DNA from 3 places in the Herbaspirillum sp. CAH-3 genome. Region 3 is predicted to be linked to each of the others. Evidence: predicted binding sites of a transcription regulator. Region 3 holds the regulator's gene; each other region holds the start of a gene.
What was found. Region 3 encodes FliA, which starts transcription of late flagellar genes. Its sites were predicted from a motif close to CTAAAGTTTNNNNNNNNNNNGCCGNTA; they were not measured.
Positions count from the first base shown of each region.

Region 1 (10,207 bases), on a different contig from region 3:
AGGTGCCACCGTTCCCTTCATCGCCCGCTACCGCAAGGAAGTCACCGGCGGCCTGGACGATGTCCAACTGCGTCTGCTGGAAGAACGCCTGCGTTACCTGCGCGAGCTGGAAAGCCGCCGCGCCGCGATCATCGCCTCCATCGAAGAGCAGGGCAAGATGACGCCCGTGCTGCTGGACGCCATCACGCACGCGGAAGACAAGACCCGCCTGGAAGACCTCTACCTGCCCTACAAGCCCAAGCGCCGCACCAAGGCCCAGATCGCCGCCGAAGCCGGCCTGACCGAGCTGGCCGATGCGCTCCTGAATGACCCGGCCCTGAACCCGGAAGAAGAAGCGGCCAAGTTCATCAAGCCCGCCTTCACCACCGACAACGGCGACAACCCCGGCGTGCCCGATACCAAGGCCGCCCTGGATGGCGCGCGCCAGATCCTCATGGAGCGTTTCTCGGAAGATGCCGAGCTGCTGCAAAGCCTGCGCGAATACCTCACCGAGCACGGCGTGGTCGAATCCAAGGTGATCGAGGGCAAGCAGGATGCCGGTGAAAAATTCGCCGACTATTTCGATTACTCCGAGACCTATTCCACCATCCCCTCGCACCGTGCGCTGGCGCTGTTCCGTGGCCGCCGCGAAGAGATGTTGAACGTCATCCTGCGCCTGGATACCGAGGAAGAGAAGCCGAAGTGGGATGCCCCGCACAATCCCTGCGAAGGTCGCATTGCTTCACGTTTCGGTGTGTCCAACAAGGGCCGTCCGGCCGACAAGTGGCTCTCCGACACGGTGCGCTGGGCCTGGCGCGTGAAAGTCTTCATGCACCTCGAAACCGAGCTGATGACCAACCTGCGCGAGAAGGCCGAGGCCGAAGCCATCAACGTCTTCGCCCGCAACCTGAAGGACCTGCTGCTGGCCGCACCGGCCGGCCCGCGTGCCACCATGGGCCTGGACCCGGGCCTGCGTACCGGCGTGAAGGTCGCCATCGTCGACGCCACCGGCAAGGTCGTGGCCACCGATACCATCTATCCGCACCAGCCGCGCAACGATTGGAATGGTTCGCTGCATACCCTGTCGCAACTGGCCGAGAAGCACAATGTCTCGCTGATCTCGATCGGCAACGGTACCGCCTCGCGTGAAACCGACAAGCTGGCCCAGGACCTCATCAAACTGCGTCCGGAACTCAAGCTCACCAAGATCGTGGTGTCCGAAGCGGGCGCATCGGTGTATTCGGCCTCCGAATTCGCCTCCAAGGAATTGCCTGACCTGGACGTGTCGCTGCGTGGTGCGGTCTCGATTGCGCGCCGCCTGCAGGATCCGCTGGCCGAGCTGGTCAAGATCGATCCCAAGTCCATCGGCGTGGGCCAATACCAGCACGACGTGAGCCAGTCGCAATTGGCGCGCTCGCTGGATGCCGTGGTTGAGGACTGCGTGAACGCGGTGGGCGTCGATGTGAACACCGCTTCCGCACCGCTGCTGGCGCGCGTCTCCGGGCTCAACGCCAGCGTGGCGCAGAGCATCGTGTCCTATCGGGATATGAAGGGTATGTTCAATTCCCGCGCCGCGCTGCGCGAGGTGCCGCGCCTGGGCGACAAGACCTTCGAACAAGCCGCCGGCTTCCTGCGCGTGATGAATGGCGAGAACCCGCTGGATGCCTCGGCGGTGCACCCGGAATCCTATCCGCTGGTGGAAAAGATCCTGGCCGACATCAAGAAGGATGTGAAGAGCGTGTTGGGCCAGACCTCGCTGTTGAAGGGCCTGTCGCCGGCCAAGTATGCCGATGAGAAGTTCGGTGTGCCCACCGTCACCGACATCCTGAAGGAGCTCGACAAGCCGGGCCGCGACCCGCGTCCGGAGTTCACCACGGCGACCTTCAAGGAAGGCGTGGAAGAGATCAAGGACCTGCGCGTGGACATGATCCTGGAAGGCGTGGTCACCAACGTGGCGGCCTTCGGTGCCTTCGTCGACATCGGCGTGCACCAGGATGGCCTGGTCCACATCTCGGCGCTGTCCAACAGCTACGTGAAGGATCCGCACACCGTGGTCAAGGCGGGCCAGGTGGTCAAGGTCAAGGTGCTGGAAGTGGACGAGAAGCGCAAGCGCATCGCCCTGACCATGCGCCTGAACGACACCGCGCCAGCCCCGGGCGCGCGCAACGAACAGCGCGGTGACCGCACCGATTCGCGCCGCCTGTCGCAACACCAGAACCAGCGCGGCCGTGAGCAGGCACCGGCCAACAATGCGATGGCGGCGGCGTTTGCGAAGTTGCGTGGGTGATGATTGTTTGTGATGTCGAGGGCCGTCTTCCTGGCGCCTTACGATGTCACGAAAAATAAGTAAAAAGAGGCCGGCTCCCTATGGAGCCAGCCTCTTTTTTATTAGTTTTATTGGTTCTATTAGTCTTATTGGTTTTTTGAAGATAAGCCTGCCTTGAAGGGGGCGATTACGCGCTGGTACTGATCCGCGTCTGGCTCACCGACACCGAAATGCTGACCGTCGTCTCGCTGGTCACCAGCGTACCGCCCTGGCCATCCGTATTGCCTTCGCTGCCCGCTCCATCCTCGCCTTCCTGCTTGCCACCCTTGACCTTGTTGATGAAGTCGCCCAGCGCCTTCTGTACCAGGTCATAGGTCTTGTCGATGTTGCTGGCAATATCGCCCTGCAGCACGTTGAGACTTTCCAGGATGCCGCGTGCTTCCTTGAAGCCCTGGTCGACGCCCTTGAAGATGAGGTTCATGTAATCGTCGATGTTGCCGGCGTCGTCCTTGTCCGGATTGTTCTTCTTGTAGAGATCGAACATGTTGGTGATGAAGGAGACAATGCGGCCGGCCGTCGCCTCGGGCGAATTGTCCTGGGTCGATGCGGTCTGGATGGCGTTGTCGCCGAGCTGCGGACGCAGGATGTCGTTGATGTTTTCGATGGCGGTCTTGTAGACCAGCGACAGCGGATCGTTCTGCGTCTGCAGCGACACCTCCAGCGAGGATTGCACGATGGACAGGTTGAACTGCGCCTTGGCACCGCTCACGGTGAGCAGGTTGGCTTGTTTGGCCTGGGTGATCTTGTCGCCGCTGCCGGACTCGCTTGCGGTGGCGGGCAGTTTGTCGTTCCCGGATGCTGCTGCCGAGGTCGACGAAGTGGAAGAGGGAGTAACGGGCAGCAGGGACTTGGTGTCCACGCCGTTGGTATTGCCGATAGCCATGACGGTCTCCTGAAAAAGAAAGGGGATCCGGGCATCAAGGGGGAGACGGATCCAGGGAAGCGGAAATGCGCACCATGCGCACTCACTCCATTGCTGCATAACGGCCCGTTCGACGCGGACTTGATATTGACAGGAATTTACACCTGTCAGTTTCTGGGGTGCTTCGTTGACAGGCCTGCATTGCACCCGCGCAATCTTTCGGAAATCCTTGCTGGAAGCGGGTTTGCGGCGATACCGTGCGTACCGCCGAAGGGCCTGCCAGGGGGCAGGCGATCAAGAAAAAATGTAACGAAATGTGCGCAAGGCGCTGGCAGCTGGATTTCAATTGCAGCGGGGTAATGAAATCGCACTGGCAGCGCGACAATGAGCGTGCAAGGATGAGCTCCTTGAAAACGCAGCGTCTCGACACGCCGCGTTCAGTGCGGGTCTTGCACCCGCACGACCTGCCTCATTACTCCATCACTCCATCACTCCATCACTCCATCACTCCATCACGAACAATCGCCGATGCTCGCGAATGGCATAGCGATCCGTCATGCCGGCGATGTAATCAGCAACCTTGCGCGCCTGCTTGTCGAGGCGCTGTGTTTCGTCGGTGATGCCCTTGACCTGATAGTCCGGCGGCAGCAGGCTGGGTTGGCCGATGAAAGCCTGGAACATCTCGGCGATGATGCGTCGCGCCTTGGCCGTCATGCGGTTGACCTGGTAATGGCGGTAGAGCTTCTCGCGCAGGAATTTCTTCAGCTCGGCCGCTTCGGCCGCCATGGCGTCGGAGAAGGCGATGAGCTGCGGTGCATTGCGCACATCCTCGATGTCGCGCGGGGCGATCTCGGCGATGCGGCTGCGCGAGGTCTGGTTCAGGTCGACGATGAGCGCATTGATCATCCGGCGCACGGTCTCATGGATGACGCGGCGGCCAGTGATGCCGGGATAGGCCTGTTCGACTTCGCGCAGGTGGCGTGCGAAGAAATCGACTTCGCTCATCAGCTCCATGGTCAGTAGTCCGGAGCGCAGGCCATCGTCGATGTCGTGGTTGTTGTAGGCGATCTCGTCGGCCAGGTTGGCCAGTTGCGCTTCCAGCGAAGGCTGCTTCTTTTCCAGGAAGCGCACGCCGATCTCGCCCAGCTGGCGGGCATTGTGCAGGGAGCAGTGCTTGAGGATGCCTTCGCGTGTCTCGAAGGTGAGGTTCAGGCCGTCGAAGGCAGCGTAGTGCTGCTCCAGCTCGTCGACCACGCGCAGGCTCTGCAGGTTGTGCTCGAAGCCGCCGTGATGCTTCATGCAGTGGTTCAGCTCATCCTGTCCGGCATGGCCGAAGGGCGTGTGGCCGAGGTCGTGGGCCAGCGAGATGGCTTCCACCAGGTCTTCGTTCAGTTGCAGGTTGCGCGCGCACGAGCGGGCGATCTGTGCGACTTCGATGCTGTGGGTCAGGCGGGTGCGGAACAGGTCGCCTTCATGATTGACGAAAACCTGCGTCTTGTATTCGAGCCGGCGAAAGGCGGTGGAGTGGACGATGCGGTCACGGTCGCGCTGGAATTGGCTGCGCGAGCCGGGTGGCGTTTCACTGAAGCGCCGGCCTCGCGAACTTGCCGAGTGGGCGGCATAGGGGGCGAGATGGTCGGGCGCTTCAGTGTGCATGTCATTCTCCGGTGCAGGCCGCCAGGGTTTGCAAGAGCAGCTCCTGCGGCGCGTTGGTAATCAGGGGGCTGCCCAGCGGCTTGATCAGGATGAACTTGATCGCACCGCCTTCGTTCTTCTTGTCCACTTCCATCAGGTCCAGCCAGCGTTCGGTGCCCAGGTTCGGGGCTACCGTCGGCAGGCCGGCAGCGGCGGTCACGGCGCGGATGCGGTCGCGCGTGGCGGCATCGATGTAGCCCAGGCGCTGTGACAGGTCGGCCGCCATCACCATGCCGCAACCGACCGCCTCGCCATGCAGCCACTGGCCGTAGCCCAGGCCATTCTCGATGGCATGGCCGAAGGTATGGCCGAAGTTGAGGATGGCGCGCAGGCCGCCTTCGCGTTCGTCCTGGCGCACCACCTCGGCCTTGATCTCGCAGGAGCGCTGGATCGCATAGGCCAGGGCGGCGTCATCCTTGGAGACCAGGCGCGCCATATTGGTTTCGATCCAGTCGAAGAAGGGCGCATCGATGATGGCGCCATGCTTGATGACTTCGGCAATGCCGGCTGCCAGTTCGCGCGGGGGCAGGGTGTGCAGGGTGGCGGTATCGGCGATGACGGCCTGCGGCTGGTAGAAGGCGCCGATCATGTTCTTGCCCAGCGGATGGTTGATGCCGGTCTTGCCGCCGACCGAGGAATCCACCTGCGACAACAAGGTCGTGGGCACTTGCACAAAGGGTACGCCGCGCATGTAGGAGGCCGCCGCGAAGCCGGTCAGGTCGCCGATCACGCCGCCACCCAGGGCGATGAGGGTGGTCTTGCGGTCGCACTTGTCGGCCAGCAGGCGATCGAAGATCTTCATCAGGCTGGCCCAGTTCTTCTCTTCCTCGCCATCGGGCAGCACGATCTCGGTGACCTGCTTGCCGGCCGCGCGCAGCGCTTGGGCCACCTTGTCCAGGTAGAGTGGACCGACCTTGTCGTTGGTGACGATGGCCACCCGCTTGCCCTTGACGTATTGCGGCAGCAGGGTGGCGTCATCCAGCAGGCCGCGGCCGATGTGGATGGGATAGCTGCGTTCGCCCAGGTCGACGTTGAGGGTGAGGGAGGCGATTGTGGTAGCGGCGGGAGCGGTGTTCGGGTTCATGCTGCGAAGTGTCGGTTCGGCGCTGGCGGCGCCATGGAAGATCTGGGTGGAATGACTGCGGGAAAGCGTGGTGCTGCCATCGGCGCCCTGGGTCAGGACGGCGCTGCTGGTCTCGAATACGACGGTTTCGTCAGGTTCCGGCTCGGGCTGCCAGGCCCCTTCCTTGGGTGAGAGTTCCAGGTGGCTGATGATGGTCTGCACCAGGAATTGCACATTGGGCCGGTTGGTCTCGACCACGAAATCGGCGACTTCGCGATAAAGCGGATCACGCTGGCGCGAAAGCTCTTCGAGCTTGCGGCGCGGGTCGGCGGTCTGCAGCAGCGGGCGGTTCTTGTCGCGCCCGGTGCGCTGCAGGATCTGGTTGATGCTGGCGCGCAAGTAGACGACAGTGCCGCCCTTTTTGAGATTCTCGCGATTCTCGGCACGCAGGACGGCGCCGCCGCCGGTGGCCAGCACGATGTCGGGCTGGGCCGCCAGCTCGCGGATGACTTCGGCTTCGCGGCGACGGAAGTTCTCCTCGCCCTCGATCTCGAAGATGACCGGGATGGTGGCGCCGGTCCGCGCTTCGATCTCGTGGTCCGAATCGACGAAACGCTTGTTCAGCTTTTTGGCCAGGGCCCGGCCTATGGTGGTCTTGCCGGCTCCCATCAGGCCGACAAGGAAGATGCTTCCCGTCATATCTAAGAATTCTGCGCTTTGCGCTACTGGCCAATGTCATGGCGCCGCACGTCTGCCGGCACGGTCGCCTGCCGCCCGGTGGACGGCTGTGTTGCCCGCTGCTGGCGGGCTTGCGCCCGGCGCCACGGGCCTGGAACAGCGATTTTACCGTTCTTTGCCCCGCCACCGGGGAAAATTCCCGTAGCCGGGGCCCCGCGGCTCAATACGGGCGCGGCGCGGCGACGATGCGCGGGGTCAGGAAGATCAGCAGTTCGGTCTTGTCCCGCACCTTGCTCTGGCTGCGAAACAGCGCCCCCAGCACCGGGATGTCGCCCAGCAGCGGTACCCGCGTCTCATGGTCATTGTCGGTCTGGGTGTAGATGCCGCCGATGACCACCGTGCCGCCATCCTCGACCTGGACCTTGGTCTTGATGTGCTTGGTATTGATGGCCAGCCCGCCCGGCGTGACGCTGCCCCGGCTGTCCTTGTTGACGTCCACCTCCAGGATCACGTTGCCGTCAGGGGTGATCTGGGGCGTGACTTCCAGCTTCAGGTTGGCTTTCTTGAAGGCGGTGGCGGTACTGCCGTTGCCGGCGGCTTGCTGGTAGGGAATTTCTTCCCCCTGCTCGATCAGCGCGACCTGCTGGTCGGCCGTGATCAGGCGCGGGCTGGAGACGATTTTGCCGCGCCCGTCGGCTTCCAGTGCCGACAATTCGATGTTGAGGAAGCGCTGGGCCGCCGCGTTGAAGAGGGTGAAGGCGAAGCTGCCGGGCGCGGCGCCGCCGAGGCTTTCGCTACGCAGGTTGAGGGCCGGTTCGCGCAAATAGAGGTCGGGCGTGGCTGGGGTCTGGCCGCTTTGCTCGCCGATGGCGGCATAGCCGTTGCCGATGGCCGTGCCGCGCGTGGTGGCGGCCAGGCCGAGCTTGACGCCGAGATTGCGTGAAAAGCTGTCATCGGCCTCGACGATGCGGGCTTCGATCAAGACCTGGCGCGAGGCCACATCGATGCGTTCGATCAGCTTGCGCACATTGGCCAGCACGGCCAGCGTGTCGGTGACCAGCAACTGGTTGGTGTGGCTGTCGATCATGGCGCTGCCCCGGCGCGAGAGCAGGGCATTGCGGCGGTTGGCCTGGGTGCTGCCGTCCTCGCCGATGCCCAGCGCCTTGCGCAGGGTGTCGGCGCGCTGGTAATTGAGCTGGAAGCTCTCGGCATGCAGGGGTTCGAGGTCGGCGATCATGGCCTTCTGCTCCAGTTCCAGGCGCTCGCGCGCCAGCATCTCGTCGCGCGGCGCGATCCACAGGACCTCGCCATGGCGGCGCATTTCCAGGCCCCTGGCCTGCAGGATCAGGTCCAGCACCTGGTCCCAGGGCAGGTCCTTCAGGCGCAGGCTCAACTGGCCGGTGACCGTATCGCTGGCCACGATGTTGACGCCGCTGTGTTCGGCCAGCACTTGCAGGGCGGTGCGCACCTCGATGTTCTGGAAGTTCAGGGAAAGCCGATGGCCTCCATAAGTCTTGCCCTCCTGCAAGCCCGCCCCGGTGCCGCCGCCGGAGCTGACCGGCAGCACATCGATCACCAGTCGGCGCCGGCTCTGGTAGGCGTGGTAGCGCCACTGGCCCTGCATTTCCAGCACCAGGCGTGCGCCCTCCTGGTGGGGAAGTGCACTGTACTGCGTGACCGGCGTGCCCAGCTGGCCGGTCTGCACCTGCCGCCGCAGGGGCAGTGGTACGGTGGCGCCGGCGATGTCGGCGATGAGGCGGCCGCCCAGCTGGCGTACCTGCACGGTCTGTTCGCTGCTGCCCAGTTCCACGGACAGGCGCGCCTCGCCCAGTGCCCCTCGTTGCAGGCTGATGCCTTGCAAGGCCGCCGGGTCGGGCGCCGGTTGCAGGACCAGTTCCACCAGCAGGCGGTCTTCCTCGGCGCGCAGCGCATGGATGGCGGCCTGCTTGAGTGCCACCTGCAGCCGCAGCCGCTCGTCATCGGCCGCAAGCTGGATGCGCTTGACCAGCCCGCTGCCGGCCAGGCTGCGCGAGACCGCCTCCGATGCCGCAGTCATGGGCAGGTCCAGGATCAGCTGGGGGGGATCCACCAGCTGGAAGGTTTGCACCTGGGCCGCATCCATTGGCGCTTCCAGCCGCAGTTCCAGCGTGGCACCGTCGGTGCGGGGATGCAGGTGGATGGCCAACAGGCGGTTTTCGGCCAACGCAGGGTGGCTCACCAGCAGCGTGAGCAGGAGCAGGATCATCTTCATGGCGTTACTCCGGGGCGGATCAGGCGGCGACGGGCGGTCCTGGCGTTCCTGGCGGTCGAGCGCGCCGAGGGCAGGGGCGGGGCAGTGACGGCCAAGGGGCGGGTCGCCGGCAGGCTGGCCAGGGAAATGGTCTGGCGCTGCCCGTCTTCCCGGCCGATGTCGATAGCCTCCTCGCGCACCGCCAGAACGCGTCCCAGGCTGCCGGGCAGCGCATCCCCGCTCTGCAGCTGCCGGGTGCTGCCCTCCACGTCGATGATGGCGATCCAGTGCTCGTCGCGGCGCAGGGTGCCCAGCAAGCGCAGGCCGGGCGCGGGCGACAAGACTGCCACGGCGGGGGCGGCAGTCTGCGCAGGACGGCCTTCGACCTCATCGCCCTCGTGCTCACGTTCACGTTCACGAGCGCGGGAGCCTGCCTGTCGTGAAGGCTCTGCCGTGGCGGCCTCCCTGAGCTGGAAGGGATCGGGCAAGTCGGCGTTGTCGCCGTCTGGCGTTTCATCGGCGGCGGCATCGGCAGGGCCGGGCGCTGCACCCGTTCGAGCGGCTGCAGAGGATCGCCCCGCCTGCTCCATCCAGGCGCGGGTGGCCGTCACTTCATCGGGATGGTCGACGGCGCGCAGGGTGCCGTAGCCCGCGAGCGCCAGCAGCAGCGGCAGCAATGCCAGCCAGGACAGATTCATGGGACGAACTCCTTTTTCTCCCCTGCAGCGAGCGTGGCGGCCACTGGAGCGCTCACGGTGGCATTCATCTGCAGCACGGCCTGTCCGCCTGCTTCGGCCACGCTGATATCGAGCCGCTCGAAGAGCACCGGCAGCGGCAGGCTGCTGACCAGTTCCACGAAACGCATCAGGCCGGCATGGCTGCCACGCAGCACGATGGCCGCAGTCAGCTTGCCGCTGCCGGGCTTGAAGGATTCCAGGGTCAATCCACACTCGCTGGCGCGCCGGGCCAGCTTGGCTTGCAGCAGTTCGGGCTGCGACTGCTCGGTCGGCCATAGTTGCGCCTGCTGGGCCGCCAGTTGCATCGCCAGCGCTGTTTCACGGGATTGCAGGGCGGGCTGTTGCGAGCGTTGCGTCAATGCCGCCTGGTATTGCACACGCAGGTCCTGCTGGCGCTGGCGTGCGGCCTGCCGTTGATCCTCCAGTTCGCTCACGGCCAGCAGCAGGCCGCTGCCGGCGCACAGGAGCGTGACCAGCAGCGCCAGTGACAGGCGCGCCAACAGGGGCCAGTGGGCCGGATGCGTGCGCCATTGGCGGGCCGGGCTCACGGTGCGGCTTCCTGCGAGGCGGGCAAGGGGGCGGCCAAGGGAATCGCGAGGATGAAGGCATAGCCTCCCTCTTCGGCGTGCAGGTCATG
Region 1 covers NZ_VSWE01000026.1:9,925-20,131, forward strand. Annotated here, with positions in the region: gene FYB76_RS24800 (Tex family protein) at 1-2,266, shown strand, start outside; gene FYB76_RS24805 (DUF5610 domain-containing protein) at 2,433-3,188, opposite strand; gene FYB76_RS24810 (deoxyguanosinetriphosphate triphosphohydrolase) at 3,672-4,823, opposite strand; gene aroKB (bifunctional shikimate kinase/3-dehydroquinate synthase AroKB) at 4,825-6,624, opposite strand; gene pilQ (type IV pilus secretin PilQ) at 6,824-8,854, opposite strand; gene FYB76_RS24825 (hypothetical protein) at 8,851-9,531, opposite strand; gene pilO (type 4a pilus biogenesis protein PilO) at 9,528-10,118, opposite strand; gene FYB76_RS24835 (pilus assembly protein) at 10,115-10,207, opposite strand, start outside.
Region 1: a site for FliA is predicted at 3,287-3,313, ahead of FYB76_RS24805 (DUF5610 domain-containing protein). Genes of this name have one in related genera too.

Region 2 (10,207 bases), on a different contig from region 3:
GCCGCTTCGGCCATGGGCGCGTGATCGGGCCGGTGGTGGCGCCGGACGCGGAACGTGCCAAGGGATTGATCGCGCACTGGATCAATACCTATTCGGATTCGTTCATCCGCATCGACGTATTCGAATCGAGCGGCTTGCCGGCCTGGTTCGACAAGCTGGGCCTGACCTGCGTGGACCACGTCACGCGCATGTGCAAGGGTGAAGCACCGGCGCGCGATGCGGGCATGCAGCTGTTCTCCATCGTCAACCAGGCGCTGGGCTGAGGTGCTCGCGCTGCTGCCGCAGAAAATGCCGCAGCAGCGCGCAAAACCCATGAAGATGCTTTTTCAGGCCCGCATCTTGCGCATCGGCTGCGAGGCCAGGGGCATAGGATAGAACACATGCCGGTTGTGCCGTTTGCCTGCACGGCCTTGTTCAACGCATCTTCAGCGAGTCCCTCTCTATGCAAACTTCCGCCCTGGCCGCGCTTGACCGCAGCCACCTGATCCACCCTGTTGCCAGCTTCCGCGAGCATGAAGAGCTGGGCCCCATCATCCTCAAGTCCGGCCAGGGCGCCTACCTGACCGATCACCAGGACAAGCAGTTGCTGGATGCTTTCTCGGGACTGTGGTGCGTCAATACCGGCTATGGCCAGGAGAGCGTGATCCGTGCGGCCACCGAGCAGATGCAGCGCCTGCCGTACGCCACCGGCTATTTCCACTTCGCTTCGGAACCGGCCATCCTGCTGGCCAAGAAGCTGGTGGACATCAGCCCGGCGTCGCTGAAACACGTGTATTTCACGCTGGGCGGCTCCGATGCGGTGGATGCCGCCATTCGCTACATCACGCACTATCACAACTCCATCGGCAAGCCGGCCAAGAAGCATTTCATCTCGCTGCAACGTGGTTATCACGGTTCGTCCTCGGTGGGCGCGGGCCTGACCGCACTGCCCAATTTCCATTACCACTTCAACCTGCCGCTGCCGACCCAGCATTACCTGCCCTCGCCTTATCCCTACCGCAGCGAGCTGCAGGGCGATGAAGCCATCATTGCGGCCTCGGTGCAATCGCTGCGCGACAAGGTCGACGAACTGGGCGCGGACAATGTCGCCGCCTTCTTCTGCGAACCGATCCAGGGTTCCGGGGGCGTGGTGGTGCCGCCCAAGGGCTGGTTGAAAGGCATGCAGCTGGCCTGCAACCAGCTTGACATCCTGTTCGTGGTGGATGAGGTCATCACTGGTTTCGGCCGCACCGGCCCGATGTTCGCCTGCCTGGACGAAGACGTGCAGCCCGACCTGATGACCATGGCCAAGGGCTTGACCGCCGGCTATGCGCCTATGGGCGCGGTGATGATGTCGGACCGCGTCTACAACGGCATTGCCGATGGCGCGCCGATGAGCACCGTGGTCGGCCATGGCCAGACCTACTCGGCCCATCCGGTCAGCGCGGCGGTGGCGCTGGAGGTCCTGCGGCTGTATGAAGAAGGTGGCCTGCTGGAAAACGGCCGGCGCTTGGAACCGGTCTTCGCCGGCGGCCTGCGCGCCCTGCTCGACCATCCGCTGGTGGGCGATGCCCGCAGCCGTGGCCTGCTGGGTGCGCTGGAACTGGTGGCCGACAAGCAGACCAAGGCCCGCTTTGCGCCCGAGCTGAAACTGCATGACCGCATCTTCCAGGTGGCCTATCGCCACGGCCTGGTGTTCCGCGCGTTCGGCGACAACATCCTCGGCTTTGCGCCTGCGCTGTGCTACACGCAAGAGGATTTCGCGCTGATGTTTGCGCGCCTGCGGGCCATCCTGGACGAGGTGCTGGCCCAACCCGAGGTGCGCGCGGCCTTGCGCTGAGCACACCATCGCGAGCAATGCCCCCTGCCCGATGGGGAAATCACGGCAGGAGGGGTTAAAATGCCCTGCTACATCCCGCCGGCTCTCCCTGTGCACGCCATGCCAGGAGCGTCGGCGGGCTGAGTCGAATAACCCGAGGCAACATGATGACTAACGGCGCGTTGAAACTGGACCGGATCGATCTGAGGATTTTGTGTCACCTGCAGCAGAATAGCCGCATTACCAATGTGATCCTGGCCGACGCCGTCGGCCTCTCCCCCAGCCCCTGCCTGATCCGCGTCAAGCGCCTGGAAAAGGCCGGCTACATCAGCGGCTATGGCGCCTATATCCGGCTGGAGAAGCTGGCCGATGTCCAGATCGTGTTTACCGAAGTGACGCTCTCGGACCATCGCCGCGAAGACTTCGCCAAGTTCGAGGCCACCATCCGCAATGTCGATGAGATCATCGAATGCCACCTGGTCAGCGGTGGCTATGACTACCTGCTCAAGTTCATGACCCGCAGCGTGGTGCATTACCAGAGCGTGATCGAGTCGCTGCTGGAACAGAACCTGCGCATCGAGAAGTATTTCAGCTACATCGTCATCAAGTCGCCCTTCATCAAGCATCACTATCCGCTGGAAAAGTTCATCCAGACCTGAGACGGCCCGCGCCCCTGCCCGCCGGGCAGGGCTGCCGTCCTGCTTTCCTGAAATATCCTTCATATCGCCCCGCAGGCAGTGCCAACTGGGCTTTCCGGGCTGCACGGGTCCGGCCGAATCTTTACATTTCAGCATCGTGGCAAGCCCGGATTGCGGCTTCTCCATCGAATCTCCACAAAAATCCCCTGAAAACGCCATTTCTTGTCAGCAAACTGCCCTTTACTTTTGTAAAGACCTGCCGTTAACCTTCACGGGTCACTGACATTGCGTCAGTTTCCCGAAAGATAAGAAAATCATCATCATCCAGGGGTCAAGATGGCAACTTCCACGGGGACGATCTCGACATCGGCCGGTCCGTTAGACGTATCGACGTTGGTCAACCAGCTCATTGCAGTCGAAAGCAAGTCCAAGCTCACACCGCTGAAGACCAAGGAGAGCGGGTTCAATACGCTCATTTCCGCCTATGGTTCGCTGAAAAATGCGCTGTCGAGCTACCAGAGCGCGCTCAAGACCATGACGGCGGCCAGCTTCAGCGCCCAGAAGACCACGGTGGCCAATGCCGGTACCGGCACCAACCTGACCACCGATCCGTTCACGGCCGATGCCAACAGTGACGATTCGACCAAGGTCCTGGCACAGAAGCTCAAATCCGGCGGCTACGCCAGCGGCACCACTTTCAATGCCGGCGACTCGATTGCCATCAAGGTCGGCACCAATCCGCCCACCTTCATCACGCTGCAGGCCAACGCCACCCTGGCTGGCGTGCGCGACGCCATCAATGCTTCCAAGGCGGGCGTGACGGCTTCCATCGTCACCGATGGCAGCGGCGACCACCTGGTGATGGAATCCAATACCGGCGGCACCGCCAACACCATCAAGGTCACGGCCAACAATTCGCTCTCGGGGCTGAGCTATGACCCCACCGTGGCCGGCTCGGTGACCCAGATCCAGGCCCCGCGCGATGCCACCAAGGCGGCGGCCGGCAAGTACAGCATCGGCGTGAGCCAGCTGGCGCAGGCGGTCAAGGTCAGCTCGGCCGGCATCGCACCGGGCACCACGTTCGACAATGGCGTGCTGGCCATCAAGACCGGCAACGGTTCGACCACGCTGATCCAGCCCAAGACCAACACCCTGGCCGGCGTGCGTGACGCCATCAATGCCAGCGACGCGGGCGTCAATGCGGCCATCGTCAGCGACGGCACCAATGACCACCTGGTCCTGACCGCCAAGGACAGCGGTGCGGCCAACAACCTGCGGGTGAGTGGCACGGGCAATTTCTCCGTGTTCAACTTCGACCCCAGCGGCACCGTCACCACCACCGGCGTGGCGACCAACCAGACCTACGCCAGCGGCAGCCTGGCGCTGCAGGTGGGCAACAAGTCCTTCACGATCACCCCGACCGACCTGGACGGCAGTGGCGCCATTGGCTTGAACGACGTGATGAAGGCCATCAACGACGCCAATACGGGCGTGACCGCCAGCATCAGCAATGACGGCAGCAAGGACCACCTGGTGCTCACCCCCACCGGCACGGACGCCATCAAACTGGTCGGCAGCAATGACTATGCGGACCTCTCCGGCAGCAGCATGGGGCAACTGGCCAAGGCACAGGATGCCAAGCTGACCATCGATGGCGTGGCCGTGACCAGCACCAGCAACAAGGTCAGCAACGCGATCTCGGGCGTGACCCTGAACCTGGCCAAGGTCACCACCTCGGCCGACAATTTCACGCTCTCCATTGCCAATGACACCAGCGGGCTCTCGACGGCGGCCAACACGTTCGTCACCGCCTACAACAACCTGGCCAAGGCCATCACCAACCTGACCAAGCAGACCCCGTCCACCACCAAGGGCCAGGCCAGTACCGGCTCCCCGCTGGCCGCCGAGTCCTCGGTGCTGAACATGATGACGCAGATCCGCAGCACCATGCTGGGGGCGCTGGGGGATGATGGCGGCATGAATCTCTCGCAGGTCGGCATTGCCTTCCAGAAGGATGGCACGCTGGCGCTGGACGCCGCCAAGCTGACCACGGCCGGCAACAAGGATTTCGACGCGGTCAGCAAGCTCTTCACCGGTACCTCGGGCGTGGTGCCCAAGCTGCAGAAGGTGCTCGATGGCATCCTCAGTGACAGCGGCACGCTGGCCAGCAAGACCAAGGGCCTGCAGGACAGCCTCAAGATCGTGACCGACCAGCAGACGGCGGCCAATGCTCGGCTGCAAAACCTGAAGGACAACTACACCAACCAGTTCAACCGGCTCAACATCACGCTGGCGACGATGCAGTCGCGGCAGAGCTATCTGACGCAGCAGCTGGCGAAGTTGTCCAAGTCGTCCTGATCACGTTGAGCACAGGTCCGCATGCGCGGACATCCATGCAAAAGGCCGCAGCGATTTCCCGCTGCGGCCTTTTGTTTTACGGACTGTCGTTATACTGTGACCATATCTGGCTTGCCGAAGAGCAGGCCTGAATCCGATAACAATGAACAGGGAGACTCAGTGACCACCCTCAACTACCTCGATGACTTCCAACCCGGCCAGGTATTGCGCTCGCCGGGCACGCTCGCCGTGAGCGCCGAAGAGATCAAGCAGTTCGCCCAACAATACGATCCCCAACCCTTCCATCTCGACGAAGCGGCGGCGCAGCAGACTTTCTTCCGCGGCCTGGCCGCCAGCGGCTGGCATACCGCCGCGCTGACCATGCGCCTGCTGGTCGATACCCTGCACATCCAGGGCGGCATCATCGGTGCCGGCTTTGATGAATTCCGCTGGCCCCGTCCGACTCGCCCGGGCGACGTGCTGCGCCTGGAAGCCGAAGTGCTGGGCATCAAGACCTCGCAATCCAAGCCGCAGCAGGGTTTCCTCAACCACCGCGTGACCACCTACAACCAGCACGACGAAGCCGTGCTCATCATGACCGGCAACCTGCTGGTGCCGCGCCGCAGCCCGGTCTGAACGCTCAGGCGGCGTCAGGCTGCTGCGCCGGATGCGCCTGCTCGAAAGCGGGCAGCGCATTGCAGGCAGCCTCGATGGCACACAGCGTCGGGTACGGTGCCATGTCCACGTCGAAACGGCGCGCGTTGAAGATCTGCGGAATCAGGAAGCAGTCAGCCATGGTCGGGGCGTCGCCCACGCAGAAGTGTCCGCGCGTGGTGTCGGCCGCCAGTTGCTGTTCCAGCGCCGTGAAACCGAGCTTGATCCAGTGCTGGATCCACGCCGTCTTCTGCGCCTCATCCACGGCAAGCGTGTGCTTGAGATAACGCAGCACGCGCAGGTTGTTCAGCGGATGGATTTCACAGGCGATGGCCAGCGACAGTTCGCGGATATGCGCCCGCGCGAATGCATCACCCGGCAGCAGCGATGGCGTCGGATAGCGCTCGTCCAGATACTCCAGCATCGCCATCGATTGCGTGAGCAGCTTGCCCTGGTCGGCCAGCACCGGGACCAGCGCATGCGGATTCAACTGCGTGAAGGCGGGCAGCAATTGCTCGCCGCCCTGGTTCAACAAATGCACGGCCGCCGTTTCATAAGCCACGCCTTTGATGTTCAGGGCGATACGCACGCGATAGGAGGCCGAGCTGCGGAAATAGCTGTAGAGGGTAGTCATGCGCTTGCTTCCTAAAAAAATCAGATCAAGCCAGGCTGCGCGCAGGCAACACGGTGCCGGCCGCTTCACCGAAACCGATATTGGGCAAGCCATCGCGACGAGCCACGGCACGCAGGATGATGGTATCGCCATCTTCCAGGAAGACGCGCTTCTCGCCATTGGCCAGGTTCAGGGGGGCCTTGCCGCCACCGCTCAGTTCCAGCAGTGAACCGGCCTGGTCCGGTGCCGGACCGGACAAGGTCCCCGAACCGAAGAAGTCACCCGGCCGCAGGTTGCAACCATTGACGGTGTGATGCGTGACCAGCTGCGCCACGGTCCAGTAGGCATCCCGGTAGTTGCCCAGCGAGAGGCGCTGCGGCGCGCTGCCCGCTTCACGCATGGCAGCGGTCTGGATCAGCACTTCCAGTTCGATGTCAAAAGCACCGCTCTCGCGCAGGGTCGGTGCATCCAGGTAAGGCAGCGGTTGCGGGTCGTCCGCCGGGCGCGTCCATGCGCAACGGTACGGCGCCAGTGCTTCCAGCGTGACGATCCAGGGCGAGATGGTGGAGGCAAAGCTCTTGGAGAGGAAGGGGCCCAGCGGCTGGTATTCCCAGGCCTGCACATCGCGTGCGGACCAGTCGTTGAGCAGGCAGAGGCCAAACACCTTGTCCTCAGCCTGCGCCATCGGCACCGGCTCGCCCAGGGCATTGCCGCCGCCGATGAAGATGCCCAGCTCCAGTTCGTAATCCAGTCGCTTGCAGGGACCGAAGGTGGGCAAGTCCGCGTCGGGGGCCTTGGTCTGGCCCACCGGACGACGGAACTGCTGGTCCGAGATCGCGATGGAAGACGCACGGCCGTGATAGCCGATCGGCACCCACTTGTAGTTGGGCAGCAGCGGATTGTCCGGACGGAACAGCTTGCCTATCGTGGTGGCGTGGTGGATCGATGTGTAGAAGTCGGTGTAGTCGCCGATCACGGCCGGCACATCGTATTCGGCCTGGGCCTGAGGCACCAGGCAGGCGGCCAGCTCGGTCTGGTGCGCCGAACCGCTGCGCAGCAGGCGCGACAACGCCAGGCGCAGGGCCGACCAGGCGGCCGGCGTGAGTGCCATCAGGGCATTCAAACTGCTGCCGCCGCAGGCTGCATGAGCGGCCGTGCGGGTGGCTTCATCGAAGCCCGAGAAGGCGCCGGCACCCTGGGCGGCCGGCAGGTCCAGGACCTGGTCGCCGATGGCCACGCCCGCACGGAAGGCTTCTTCACTGCCACTGCGGCGAAATACGCCGTAAGGCAGGTTCTGGATCGGGAAACTGCTGCTTTCTGCATTGGCGCTCTCGACCCAGCTACGCAGCGAGGTGTCATGGGTTTCGTTCATTTTCAGGCTAGGCAGGCTCATGCGCGCTCCGGGTTGAAGTTCTTCTGGATGCCCAGCCAGCAGTCCTGGTAATCGCGCTGCAAGGTCGGCGCGGACAGGGCGTGACGGGTCGGGCAAAGGATGTTGCGGGTCTCGAACATGAAGGCCATGGTGTGGTCGACCTTGTTCGGGGTGCTGGTATCGATGCGGCTGGCTTTCTCGAAGGTGGCCGCGTCCGGTCCGTGACCGCTCATGCAATTATGCAGGCTGCCGCCGCCGGGCACAAAGCCGCCGCCTTCCTTGGCGTCATACTGGCCGGTGATGAGGCCCATGTATTCGCTGGCCACGTTGCGGTGGAACCAGGGCGGACGGAAGGTATTTTCAGCAGCCAGCCAGCGCGGCGGGAAGATCACGAAGTCGATCGTATCCACGCCGGGCGTATCGCTCTGCGACTGCAGCACCAGGAAGATCGAGGGATCGGGATGGTCGTAGCTGATCGAACCGATGGTATTGAAGTGGCGCAGGTCGTACTTGTAGGGAACATAGTTGCCATGCCAGGCCACCACATCCAGCGGCGAATGGCCGATCTTCGCCTGCCACAGGTTGCCGCCGAACTTGGCGATGAGCTGGAAGTCGCCCTCCCGGTCTTCGTACCAGGCGTGCGGCGTGGCGAAATCGCGCGGATTGGCCAGGCCGTTGGAACCCAGCGGACCGAGATCAGGCAGGCGCAGCAGCGCGCCGAAATTCTCGCAGATGTAGCCGCGTGCCTCGCCATCCGGCAGGCGCACCTGGAAGCGCATGCCACGCGGAATGACGGCGATCTCCTGCGGCTCGATATCGATCACGCCCAGCTCGGTACGCAATTGCAGGCGCCCCAGCTGCGGCACGATCAGCAGTTCGCCATCGGCCGAATAGAAGAAACGATCGGTCATCGAGCAATTGGCGGCATACAGGTGGATGGCGCAACCGCTCTGGGCTTGCGGCGAGCCGTTGCCGGCCATCGTGACCATCCCTTCGATGAAATCGGTGGGCACGGTCGGCATGGGCAGCGGGTCCCAGCGCAACTGGTTGGGCGGCGGTGCGACGTCGTCGAAGTGGCTCACCAGCAGGCCGCGTTCCATCGGTTCAAACGGGTGATGCACCGCAGCCGGACGGATGCGATAGAGCCACGCGCGGCGGTTGTGACCACGCGGCGCGGTGAAGGCGGTGCCGGAAATCTGCTCGGCATACAGGCCATAGGGCGCACGCTGCGGCGAATTCTGGTGCGCGGGCAAGGCGCCCGGCAGGGCCTCGGTGGCGAACTCGTTGCCGAAGCCGGTCTGGTAGCCGCGCGTGTGCACGTGATGACTGACAGAAGAATCGGTGATGGTATTCATGCGGACACTCCTCGGGAAGTACGATGCAAGCGCGCGATGGTCAGCGCCGAAATCAGCGCCGGCACCGCCGCTGCGATGAACAGCGAACCATTGCTCCACTGCAGCGCGATCAGTTGGCCGCCGATGACCGGCCCGACCACCGAGCCGATGCGGCCGATGCCCAGCGCCCAGCCGATGCCGGTGGAACGCAGCGTGGTCGGATAGAAGGTACCAGCCAGCGCGTTGACCGCTGGTTGCCCGCCGACGATGCAGAACCCTGCCACGATCACCGCCAGGAACAGCAGCACCGGCATGGCCGCCACCTTGCCGATCAACGCAATGGACACGCAAGCCAGCAGGAAACAGGTCCCCAGCACGCGGGTGAACCCGAAGCGGTTGATGAAGCGGCCCAGTGTCAGCGTACCGACCACACCGCCCACTTGCAGCGAGGTCCCGATCAGCACTGCCATGCTGGTGGAATAGCCGGCGTCACGAATCAGCGTGGGCAGCCAGTTGGAGAGGAAGTACAGGTTGATCAGGTTCATGAAGCTGATCAACCACAGCAGCACCGTGACACCGGCGCGGCCATCGCGGAACAGGGCCGCCACCGGCATGCCTTCGGCCTTGCTTTCCTTGACCACGACCTCGGTCTTGTCATCGATGCGGATGGCAGGATCCAGCTTGCGCAGCCAGCGCGCCACCTGGCTGCGCGCACGACGCTGCAGCACCAGGAACTGTATCGATTCCGGCAGCCACACCAGCATCGCCAGGCCCAGTACCAGGGGCACCGCACCGCCGACCCAGAACACCGCATGCCAGCCATGCGCCGGGATCAGCGCTGCGCTCACGAATCCGCCCGCCGCAGCGCCCACGGTAAAGCCGCAGGAAACCAGCATCATGCGGGTCACCCGCGAGGACGAAGGGCTGTATTCGCCGACCAGCGCCATCGCATTGGGCATGATGCTGCCCAGGCCAAAGCCGGTGATGAAGCGCACTACCAGCAACTGATCGATGGTGGTGACCAGCGGCGTCACCAGCATGCAGACCGCAAAGAACAGGGTCGAAGCGATCAGCACCGGACGGCGGCCGTAGCGGTCGCCCACGGGGGTGAGCACCAGCGAGCCCAGCAGCATGCCGAACAGGCCCGCCCCGAACACCGGACCGAGACTGGCCTTGCTCACGCCCCAGTCGGCAATGATGGCCGGGGCGACATAGCCCATGGCCTGCACGTCGAAGCCATCGATGATGAGGCACAGGCCGCACAGCAGCAGCAGGCCGAATTGAAAAGTGCCGAACCGGCCCTGCTCCACCACCTGGTCCACATGGACCGTGGGGAGAGCGCCACCTTGGTGGATGCTCATTGTCTTGCTCCTCGTCTGTCTTTACGTTTTTTTAGTTGTGTTGCCTGCCATCTGCGGGCCGATGAGGCTGAACATGGCAGATGGGCAGATTGCATGGCCG
Region 2 covers NZ_VSWE01000008.1:97,124-107,330, forward strand. Annotated here, with positions in the region: gene FYB76_RS11845 (GNAT family N-acetyltransferase) at 1-263, shown strand, start outside; gene FYB76_RS11850 (aspartate aminotransferase family protein) at 443-1,819, shown strand; gene FYB76_RS11855 (Lrp/AsnC family transcriptional regulator) at 1,963-2,457, shown strand; gene fliD (flagellar filament capping protein FliD) at 2,773-4,794, shown strand; gene FYB76_RS11865 (MaoC family dehydratase) at 4,954-5,409, shown strand; gene maiA (maleylacetoacetate isomerase) at 5,414-6,061, opposite strand; gene fahA (fumarylacetoacetase) at 6,087-7,433, opposite strand; gene hmgA (homogentisate 1,2-dioxygenase) at 7,430-8,767, opposite strand; gene FYB76_RS11885 (MFS transporter) at 8,764-10,107, opposite strand.
Region 2: a site for FliA is predicted at 2,675-2,701, ahead of fliD (flagellar filament capping protein FliD). Genes of this name have one in related genera too.

Region 3 (10,207 bases):
GCGGTTTTGCCAACATGTTTTCGATCAATTCCCTGGTCGAGCTGGGCAAGGCCGTCCTCAAGACGCTCCTGGTCGGCACCGTCGCCTGGCTCGCCATTCGGGGCCAGATGGATGCGGTCATGGGCCTGGGTGTGGAGTCGCTCAAGACCGCCAGCGCGCACTCGGCGCAACTGCTGTGGATCAGCTTCATCACCATGGTGTCGGCACTGATCGTGATCGCCGCGCTGGACGTGCCTTACCAGATCTGGAACTACGGCCGCAAGCTGCGCATGACGCGCGAAGAGGTCAAGCAGGAACATAAGGAATCCGAAGGCGACCCGCACATCAAGGGCAAGATCCGTGCGATGCAGCGCGCCATGGCCCGCCGCCGCATGATGGCCGAAGTGCCGACCGCCGACGTGGTGGTGACCAACCCGACGCACTTTGCGGTCGCCCTGAAGTACACCGAAGGCAAGATGGGCGCGCCCAAGGTCGTGGCCAAGGGGGCCGACGACGTCGCCGCCAAGATCCGCGAGCTGGCGCGCGAGCACAAGGTGCCTTTGCTGGAAGCACCACCGCTGGCGCGTGCGCTGCACGCCCATACCGAGATCGGCGACGAAATTCCCGAGGCGCTCTACACGGCAGTGGCCGAAGTGCTGGCTTACGTGTTCCAGTTGCGCACCTTCGGCCAGTTTGGCGGCAACCGTCCGGTGGAACCCACCGAGCTGAACGTCCCCAAGGACCTCGACCCGGCCACCGCGCCCAAGAAGCCCCGCGGTCCCAAGAATAGAAACAGGCAGTAACGATGGCAACCAAACTCAATACCATGAAAATCCCGGCCTGGGTCCCGCTCAAGAGCGGCCGGGCGCTGGCGGCCCCGATCCTCATCGTCATGATGCTGGCGATGATGGTGCTGCCGCTGCCGGCTTTCATGCTGGATCTGCTGTTCAGCTTCAACATCTCGCTGTCGGTGATCGTGCTGATGACCGCGCTCTACACCGTCAAGCCGCTGGACTTCATCGCCTTCCCGGCGGTGCTGCTGGTCTCGACCATGCTGCGCCTGTCACTGAACGTGGCCTCCACCCGCGTAGTGCTGACCGAAGGTCACACCGGCCCGGATGCGGCCGGCAAGGTGATCGAGGCCTTTGGTCACTTCCTCATCGGCGGCAACTACACCGTCGGTATCGTGGTGTTCGTGATCCTGACCATCATCAACTTCATGGTGGTGACCAAAGGTGCCGGCCGTATCGCCGAAGTGGGCGCACGCTTCACCCTCGATGCGATGCCCGGCAAGCAGATGGCCATCGACGCCGACCTCAACGCCGGCCTCATCGGTGAACCCGAAGCCCGCGCCCGCCGCAAGGAAGTGGCGCAGGAGTCCGAGTTCTACGGCGCCATGGACGGTGCCTCCAAGTACGTGCGCGGCGATGCCGTGGCCGGCATCATCGTTACCGTCGTCAACATCGTCGGCGGCCTGGTGGTCGGCATGGTGCAGCACGACCTGGCCTTCGACGCCGCGCTGAAGAACTACACGCTGCTGGCCATCGGTGATGGCCTGGTCGCGCAGATTCCTTCGCTGATCATCTCCACGGCCGCCGGTGTGGTGGTCTCGCGCGTGGCCAACGACCAGGACGTGGGTGGGCAACTGATCAACCAGCTCTTCGCCAAGCCGGAAGTGCTCTACATTACCGCCGTCATCATCGGCGGCATGGGCCTGATTCCGGGCATGCCGCACATCGCCTTCCTGCTGCTGGCGGCCGCCATGGCTGGCGGCGCCTACGCCATCAGCAAGCGCGTGCAAACGGCCAAGGCCGAAGCCGCCGCGACGACCCCGCAGGCCGCTGCCGCAGCCGCTGCGCCCTCGGAAGCAGAAGAAGCGACCTGGAACGACGTCATGCCGGTCGATACCCTGGGCCTGGAAGTGGGCTACCGCCTCATCCCGCTGGTGGACAAGGGGCAGGGCGGCGAACTGCTCAAGCGCATCAAGGGCATCCGCAAGAAGTTCGCCCAGGAGGTCGGTTTCCTCTCGCCGCCGATTCACATCCGCGACAACCTGGAACTGAAGCCCTCGGCCTACCGCATCACCTTGAAGGGTGTGGAAGTGGGCAATGGCGAGGCGCATGCCGGCCAGTACCTGGCCATCAATCCGGGCATGGTGACCGGTCCGCTGCCGGGCATGATGACCTCCGATCCTGCCTTCGGCCTGCCGGCCGTGTGGATCGACAGCAGCCTGCGCGAACAGGCTTCCACCATGGGTTATACGGTGGTCGATGCCGGTACCGTGGTGGCGACTCACCTCAATCACCTCATCACCACCCACGCGGCCGAGCTGCTGGGACGCCAGGAAGTGCAAAGCCTGCTGGATCACCTGGCCAAGGAAGCCCCCAAGCTGGTGGAAGACCTGGTGCCCAAGATGCTGCCGCTGGGTACGCTGCAGAAGGTCTTGCAGAACCTCTTGCTGGAGGGCGTGCATATCCGCGATATGCGCACTATCATCGAAACATTGGCCGAACACGCTGCCCGCATCCAGGATCCGACCGACCTGACGGCGATTGTCCGCATCGCGCTGGGCCGTGCCATCGTGCAACAGATTTTCCCGGGCGAGAACGAGCTGGCCGTCATGGCGCTCGATTCCAAGCTCGAACGCCTGCTCATGCAGGCACTGCAGGCCAGCGGCGACACCGGCGGCATCGAGCCAGGCCTGGCCGATTCGCTGGTGCAGCAGACCGAAATGGCGGCGCAGCGCCAGGAACAGATGGGCCTGTCGCCCGTGCTGCTGGTCGGCGCACCGCTGCGGACCTTGCTGGCGCGCTTCCTGCGCCGCGCCATGCCGCAGTTGCGCGTGCTGTCGCACGCTGAAGTACCCGAGTCGAAAACGATTAAAGTTACCAGCCTAGTTGGAGGGCAAGCATGAACGTCAAGAAATTTATCGCCAATTCTTCTCGCGAGGCCTGGCGCCAGGTTCGCGAGGCGCTTGGCCCGGATGCCGTCATTCTCTCCAACCGCAATATTCCAGATGGGGTGGAGATCCTGGCCATGGCCAACGAGGACATGACCACCCTGGTGGCGCCGACCGGTGCGCGCGACCCCAACGGCCGTGTGCAGGCGGCTTCCTTGCAGCAGCAGTCCGGCGCGCCGGCTGCGCAGGCCAAGCGTCCGGCGCTGTTGTCCTCGCCGCTGGCCCAGCAGCCGGCCCGCGCGGTGCGTCCCGAGAACGCGCCCTTGCTGGACCAGCCGGCCCATGGCCGCGCACCGGTTCGTGCAGCCGAAGCCGCCCCGGCCAGCGATGCCCGTGTCTGGCGCAGCCGCCGCGCGGAACAGGATGCCGCCCGTGCCGCCTCGGCACAGCAGGCGCAGGAGTCGGGCGACCAGGAAATGCGTCCGCGTTCGGCCCTGCCTGAATTCGATGGCAAGGATTACGACGAAATCCTGTCGGAAGTCATGAGCGAGATCCGCTCCATGCGCGGCGTGCTGGAAACCCAGCTGGCCGAGATTTCCTGGGGTGGCACGCAAAAGCGCGATCCGCTCAAAGGCATCGTCCTGAAAGAAATGCTGGCGGCCGGTTTCTCGGCCAGCCTGTCGCGCCTGATTACCGAAAACCTGCCGGCCAACTCCAAGTCGCAGGACATCATGTTCTGGGTCAAGTCGGTGCTGGCACGCAACCTCAATACCCTGGCCAACGAAAACGAACTGCTGGAAAACGGCGGCGTCTTCGCCCTGGTCGGCCCCACCGGCGTGGGCAAGACCACCACCACTGCCAAGCTGGCAGCACGTTGCGTGATGCGCCACGGCTCCGGCAAGCTGGCCTTGATCACCACCGATGGCTACCGTATCGGCGGCTACGAACAACTGCGCATCTACGGCAAGATCCTGGGCGTGATGGTGCACTCGGTCAAGGATGAGACCGACCTGCGCATCGCCCTGGAGGAGTTGAAGGGCAAGCACACCGTGCTGATCGATACCGCCGGCGTGGGCCAGCGCGACCAGATGGTGGCCGAGCAGGACGCCATGCTGGCCGGTGCCGGCGTGGATATCAAGCGCCTGCTGTGCCTGAACGCCACCGCCACCGGCGGTACCTTGAACGAAGTGGTGCATGCTTATTCGAGTTCGGGCCTGGCCGGCTGCATCATCACCAAGCTGGACGAAGCCGCCACCATCGGCAACGTGCTGGACGTGGTGATCCGCCACAAGCTCAACCTGCATTACGTGGCCAACGGCCAGCGCGTGCCCGAAGACCTGCACGTGGCCAACAAGCTCTACCTGGCCGATCGTGCCTTCAAGCAGAAGCGCGAAACTGCCCCTTTCGAATTCCAGGAGGGTGAGTTGCCGGGCGTGATCGGACCTACTGCCATGTCCATGAATGACCGCGGACTGCGTGAGGTGAGCTTTGGCTAGTTACGATATCGACCAGGCAGCTGGCCTGCGCCGGATGCTGGAGCGCCCGGTGCCCAGGCTGTTCACCTTCTTCTCCGTGCTGGGAGAAGAGGAAAAGAGTGCGATGCTCATCAATCTGGCAGCGTCCTTGTCCCAGGCCAAGCACAGTGTGCTGGTGGTCGATGGCGACGTCGCCACGACCGGCTTGCTGACCCGTATCGGCTTGCGTCACGATGTGGCGACCCTGCAGGAAGTGGCGCGCATGGAGCGCCCCATGGTGGAAGCCACGCGGCGCTTGCCGGAAGGTTTTTCGATGGCGCGCATCGCTCGCCGCACTGTCCCGTCGGCGACCGATCCCCATGCAGGCCGTCTGGCCGAGATCTTCGACAGCCTCATCGAGCAGGCCGAGATCACCCTGGTCAATGGCGTGCTGGCGCGTGACCTGTCGCTGCCGGTGCCGACCATGGAAATGGGCGAGATCGTGATCCAGGTGTCGACCACGGCCTCGTCGATCAAATCCGCCTATGTGCTCCTGAAGAGCCTGAGCGACCGGATCGGCCGCCGTCCCTTCAGTCTCATCGTCAACGATGCCACCGAAGCCGAAGCCCGTACCGTCTACGCCAACATGGCCCAGGCGGCCAGCCGTTATCTGGCCGCCCAGTTGAATTTCATCGGCGCCATCCCGGCTGACGATCATATTCGCCGCGCTACCGGGCAGGGCCGGGCGGTGATGGACGTGTTTCCTTTCGCCGGTGCCGCGCTGGCATTCCAGCGCTTGTCCAAGCGCTTCACGGAAGGTCCGGATGCGGCGCGCAGCGCATACGGCATGGCCACCGACGGTGCCAGTCTGGGAGTGTGACGTGCATGTATAACGTCAAGGGAAAGAAGGGCAAGAACGACGTGCTGGAGCAGCATGCGCCGCTGGTCAAGAAACTGGCGCATCAGCTCAAGGCCAAGCTGCCCCCCAGCGTAGAGGTGGACGACCTGATCCAGGCCGGCATGATGGGGCTGCTCGACGCCGTCAACCGCTACGAAGAAACCCATGGCGCGCAGTTCGAGACCTATGCCGTGCAGCGTATCCGGGGCGCCATGCTGGACGAACTGCGCAGCAGCGACTGGCTGCCGCGCAGCATCCGCCAGAATGCCCGCAAGGTGGAAGAGGCCATGCAGAGCCTGCTGCAGCAGCTGGGCCGCCAGCCGCAGGAGGCGGAAGTAGCCCAGCACATGAAGATCAGCCTGACCGAATACCAGGCGTTGCTCGCCGATTGCGGCGGCCACCAGTTGATCTATTACGAGGATTTCCACGACGACGATGGCGGCCATGAGCACTTCCTGGACCGCTACCAGGCCGGCCAGGGCGAGGATGATCCGCTGCAGAGCCTGATCGAAGGCGGTTTCCGGGAAGCGGTGGTGGATTCGATCAAGGCCTTGCCCGAGCGCGAGCAGCTGCTCATGGCCCTGTACTACGAGCAGGAAATGAACCTGAAGGAAATCGGTGCCGTCATGGGCGTGTCCGAATCCCGGGTGTGCCAGCTGCACAGCCAGGCGATCTCGCGCATGCGCTCTTATCTGCGCGAACATTCATGGAGCGGGGTGGCCTGACGATGCTTGCGCGCAGGGCGCATTTTCGGACCCAGCAACGACAAAGCCCGGCAATGCCGGGCTTTTTGTTGTTCGGATGCAACTCAGCAGGCGTGCAGGGAAACCTTACACCACGCCCAGACGCCGGCCGGAGGATTTGATGCTGTTCTGGCCATCCGGGCCGTAGAAATTGCCGGTGCCGGTCTTGCCTTGCAGGATGGTCAGGGCACTCTGGTTGATGGAGAGTTTCTTGCCGATCAACAGGCCGTTGACGCGGTTCAGTTCCTTGGCATCCTGCGCCAGCTCGAAGAGGCCTGCCCAGATATCGCGGTCGGCCTCGCTGGCGTGTTCATTCATCCACTTTTGCATGCCGGCTTCATCTTCGCTGTAACCCAGCTTGCCCAGCAGCGCGTGGCGGTTGCCGGCCAGGGTAGACATCTCGGCCACGATATTGGCTTTTTCGGAAATGATGTCGGTCAGGCCTTCAGCCGTGGCCTCGGTCAGCAAGGCTTGCTCCTGGTTCAGCTTGTCGACCAGGCGCGAAAGGGCGGCGTGTTCCAGGGAGAGATGGCTGGCCGGATTCATGCGGAAGATCCTCGGTGCAGGCGAACGGCGATCAGGCCGGGCGGGCGCTGATGAGATTCTTGACGGTATCGATCAGGCCATCGGCGATCTTGTCCGGATCGATCTGGAAGGTGCCATTGGCAATGGCAGCCTTGATCTCGGCCACTTTCTTGCTGTTGAAGGCGCTGCTGTCGCCATTGACCTTGGTTTCCAGCGCTTGATAGGTGCTGGACAAGCGCACGCTGTCGGAAGTGGCAGCCTTGGCAGCCGCACTGTCGCCCGCGGCGGGGCCGGTGGCGGCGTTGTTGCGGGTCTGCGTTTGCGTCTGCTCGGTGTTGAGGGCAGCGGATTTGAGGGCGTCGTTAACGTTCACGGCAGTATTCCTTGTAGGGTGGGGGCGCTTCGCACCCGCCTGTCGTATGGATTATCGACCAGTTCTGGGCAAACTTTAACATTCCCGCACTTCAAATGCGCCGATTTCGGGAGATTTCTTCACATTCCCCTCCGGGCGAGCCGCTGCGTTCCGCCTCCAGCGCGCACCGTGGGAAATTGCTTCATATCAATAGAGAAAGCGCGATAGCCAGGCGGTACCCGCTTCAATAATTGATTTCCAGGATGCCACCCGCCTTGGCGATGCCGCTGACGACCTGGCCGGCCGCCGTCCGGGCCTGGGCCATCTGGCCTTCATTGGCATTGGTCAGGGCGCGCGCCTCGGTGGAAATCTGGAAGCCGGGGCCGATCGACACCACCCGCACCGCCTGGCCTTGCTGCACCACGCGCTGGTTGCGGATGGCGTCCAGGCGCAGCGGCGTGCCGGCGCGCAGGGACATGTTGGCTACGCGCCCGACCACCTGGGATTCCTCGGTGATGACCCCGCTGGGCAGGGCCGACATGTCACCGCGAATACGCGTGATGTCGCTGGCGCTGATGGTTTGCCCCTGGGCCAGCGGGACGGCCGCGACCAGGTAATCCGAGATCACCTGAACGTTGGCGCGCAGATAGATGGTCCAGGGGGAGGGCGCGACGCACTTGATGCCGACCGTGGTGCGGCCGAACAGGCGGCCGCCATTGGGCATGAAGGCTTGCGGTTCCAGGCAGGCGGCCAGGGTCAGGCGCGAATCCACCGGATCGACGGTGACCGTGACGCTGCCCGGCAGGCCGGAAGTCTGGCCTTTGAGGAATTGCTCCGCCACTTGTTGCAAGGCTGGCAAGTCCTGCTTTTGCGGCGTGTTGGGGTCGTTCTGGGAGAAGGCGGGCGCAACCACGCCCAAGCCCGCTCCCAGCAAGGCGAGGGCGGCGAAGGTGCGGCGCAGGGCGCGGAAAACGTGTTTCATTTTGTGCAACTTGCCCGTGATGGGCATAGGCGAATCTTGGCAGCCATGGTACGTCGCGCGCGCGAGGTCAAAAGCGCAAACAGGGGAGGCTTTTCTCTCTTTATCGCCCCTTAGAGTTAGTGGTGCGAACGTATGATCAAGCCTACGTAATTCCATCATCGGCGCAGTCCGCGAGCGGCCACGGCAACGGCAGGCGAGAGCGGCGCAGCGACGGTACTTCCGGAGGACCTGATGGTCTCTAAGCTCGACGATTATTTCCGTTTCAACGAGATGGCGCTGAACCTGCGGGCCCAGCGCCAGCAGGTGCTGGCGTCCAACATCGCCAACGCGGACACGCCCAACTACAAGGCGCGTGACGTCAACTTTGCCGATGCGCTCAAGAATGCGCTGGACAACAAGTCCAACACGATCCCGCCGCTGCAGCTGGAGCGTACCGCTGCCACGCACGTGGCCGGCACCGCGCCCGACTCTGGGCCGGGCAGCATTGGCGGCACGGCCCTGCAGTACCGCACGCCGGCCCAGGGCAGCGTGGACGGCAATACCGTCGATCTGGATGTGGAGCGCAATGAATTCGTCGACAACGGCATCCGTTATGAAGCCGGCGTCACCGCCGTGAACGGCCAGATCAAGGCCATGTTGAACGCCATCCAACCGGGTTGATAAACCATGTCTCTTTCCAACATCTTCAACGTGGCGGGCTCGGCCATGAGCGCGCAGTCCCAGCGCCTCAATGCCACGGCCAGCAACATCGCCAACGCCGACAGCGCGACCAGTCCCAACGGCACGCCCTACCGGGCCAAGCAGGTGGTGTTCGAAGCCATCCCGGTGGGCAGCGTCAAGGATAGCGGTGTGAAGGTGGCGGCCGTGGTCGAGGACCAGGCCCCGCCCAAGCTGGTCTATGACCCCAAGCATCCGATGGCCGACGGCAATGGCTACGTGGCCATGCCCAACGTCAATCCGGTCGAGGAAATGGTCAACATGATCTCGGCCTCGCGCTCTTACCAGACCAACGTGGAAACGATGAACACGGCCAAGGCCATGCTCGTCAAGACCCTTACCATCGGCCAATAAGCGGCCAGTCAACAGGACCTGAACCATGGCAATCGTCTCCAATGACCTGCTCAGTGCAATGAATGGTACGAGCAGCAGCTCGTCCACCAGCAATTCTTCCAGCCTCGACAACAACAGCCCGGACGCGATCCAGAACCGCTTCCTGACCTTGTTGATCGCGCAGATGAAGAACCAGGATCCGAGCAACCCGATGGACAACTCGCAGCTGACCACGCAGATGGCCCAGCTCTCGACCGTCTCGGGCATCTCCCAGCTGAACAATTCCTTGTCCACGCTGATGAGCAACCTCAATTCCTCGCAGGCGCTGTCCACGGCCAACATGATCGGCCACAGCGTACTGGCCCCGGGCAACAGCATCCAGCTTACCAGCGATACGACCAAAGACGCCGACGGCAAGGAAACCACCAGCCAGAAGGCGGTGTTCGGCGTGAACCTGTCCGGAACGGCCTCCTCGGTGGTGGTTACCATCAAGGATTCCACCGGCGCCGTGGTCCACACCACCGACCTGGGTACCCAGGCGGCCGGCGTGGTGCCGGTGATCTGGGATGGCTCCAACGATACCGGCGGCAAGGTGGCCGACGGCAACTACACCTTCACGGTCAGTGCCTCCAACAATGGCACTGCGGTGTCCGCGTCGACCTTGTCGTTCGGTACCGTTTCCAGCGTCTCGACTGCGTCGGACGGCGTCAAGCTCAACGTCACCAATGTCGGCACCATCAAGCCGACCGACGTGGTGCAAATTCTTTAATCGTCATTACCGACAACATTCGGAACAAGGGGATATCTCATGAGTTTTCAGCAAGGTCTGAGCGGACTGAACGGCGCAGCCAAGAGCCTGGACGTCATCGGTAATAACGTGTCCAACGCCAGCACGGTGGGTTTCAAGCAGTCGCAGACGCAGTTTGCCGACATGTATGCCAACTCCATGAACCGCTCCGGCAATTCGCCGGTGGGCATCGGCGTGACCGTGGCCAACGTGGCGCAACAGTTCACCCAGGGCAACATCACTTCTTCGGCCAACCCGCTGGATATCGCCATCAATGGTGACGGTTTCTTCCAGGTGGCGGCTTCGCTGGACAACAAGTCGCCGATGTACGGCCGCAATGGCCAGTTCCAGCTGGACAAGAACGGCTACATCGTCAACCCCAGCATGAACGGTGCCTACCTGATGGGCTGGGCGGCGGGCGCATCGGGTGGTGATCCGACTGCATTGCAGATCGATACCTCGGCCATCCCGGCGACCCCGACCACGACCATCACCACCAAGGTCAACCTGGATTCCCGCGTGACCGCGATTCCTGCGA
Region 3 covers NZ_VSWE01000001.1:515,078-525,284, forward strand. Annotated here, with positions in the region: gene flhB (flagellar biosynthesis protein FlhB) at 1-782, shown strand, start outside; gene flhA (flagellar biosynthesis protein FlhA) at 785-2,893, shown strand; gene flhF (flagellar biosynthesis protein FlhF) at 2,890-4,374, shown strand; gene FYB76_RS02595 (antiactivator of flagellar biosynthesis FleN protein) at 4,409-5,212, shown strand; gene FYB76_RS02600 (RNA polymerase sigma factor FliA) at 5,218-5,955, shown strand; gene FYB76_RS02605 (flagella synthesis protein FlgN) at 6,061-6,519, opposite strand; gene flgM (flagellar biosynthesis anti-sigma factor FlgM) at 6,551-6,871, opposite strand; gene flgA (flagellar basal body P-ring formation chaperone FlgA) at 7,095-7,832, opposite strand; gene flgB (flagellar basal body rod protein FlgB) at 8,064-8,492, shown strand; gene flgC (flagellar basal body rod protein FlgC) at 8,499-8,903, shown strand; gene FYB76_RS02630 (flagellar hook assembly protein FlgD) at 8,929-9,651, shown strand; gene flgE (flagellar hook protein FlgE) at 9,691-10,207, shown strand, end outside.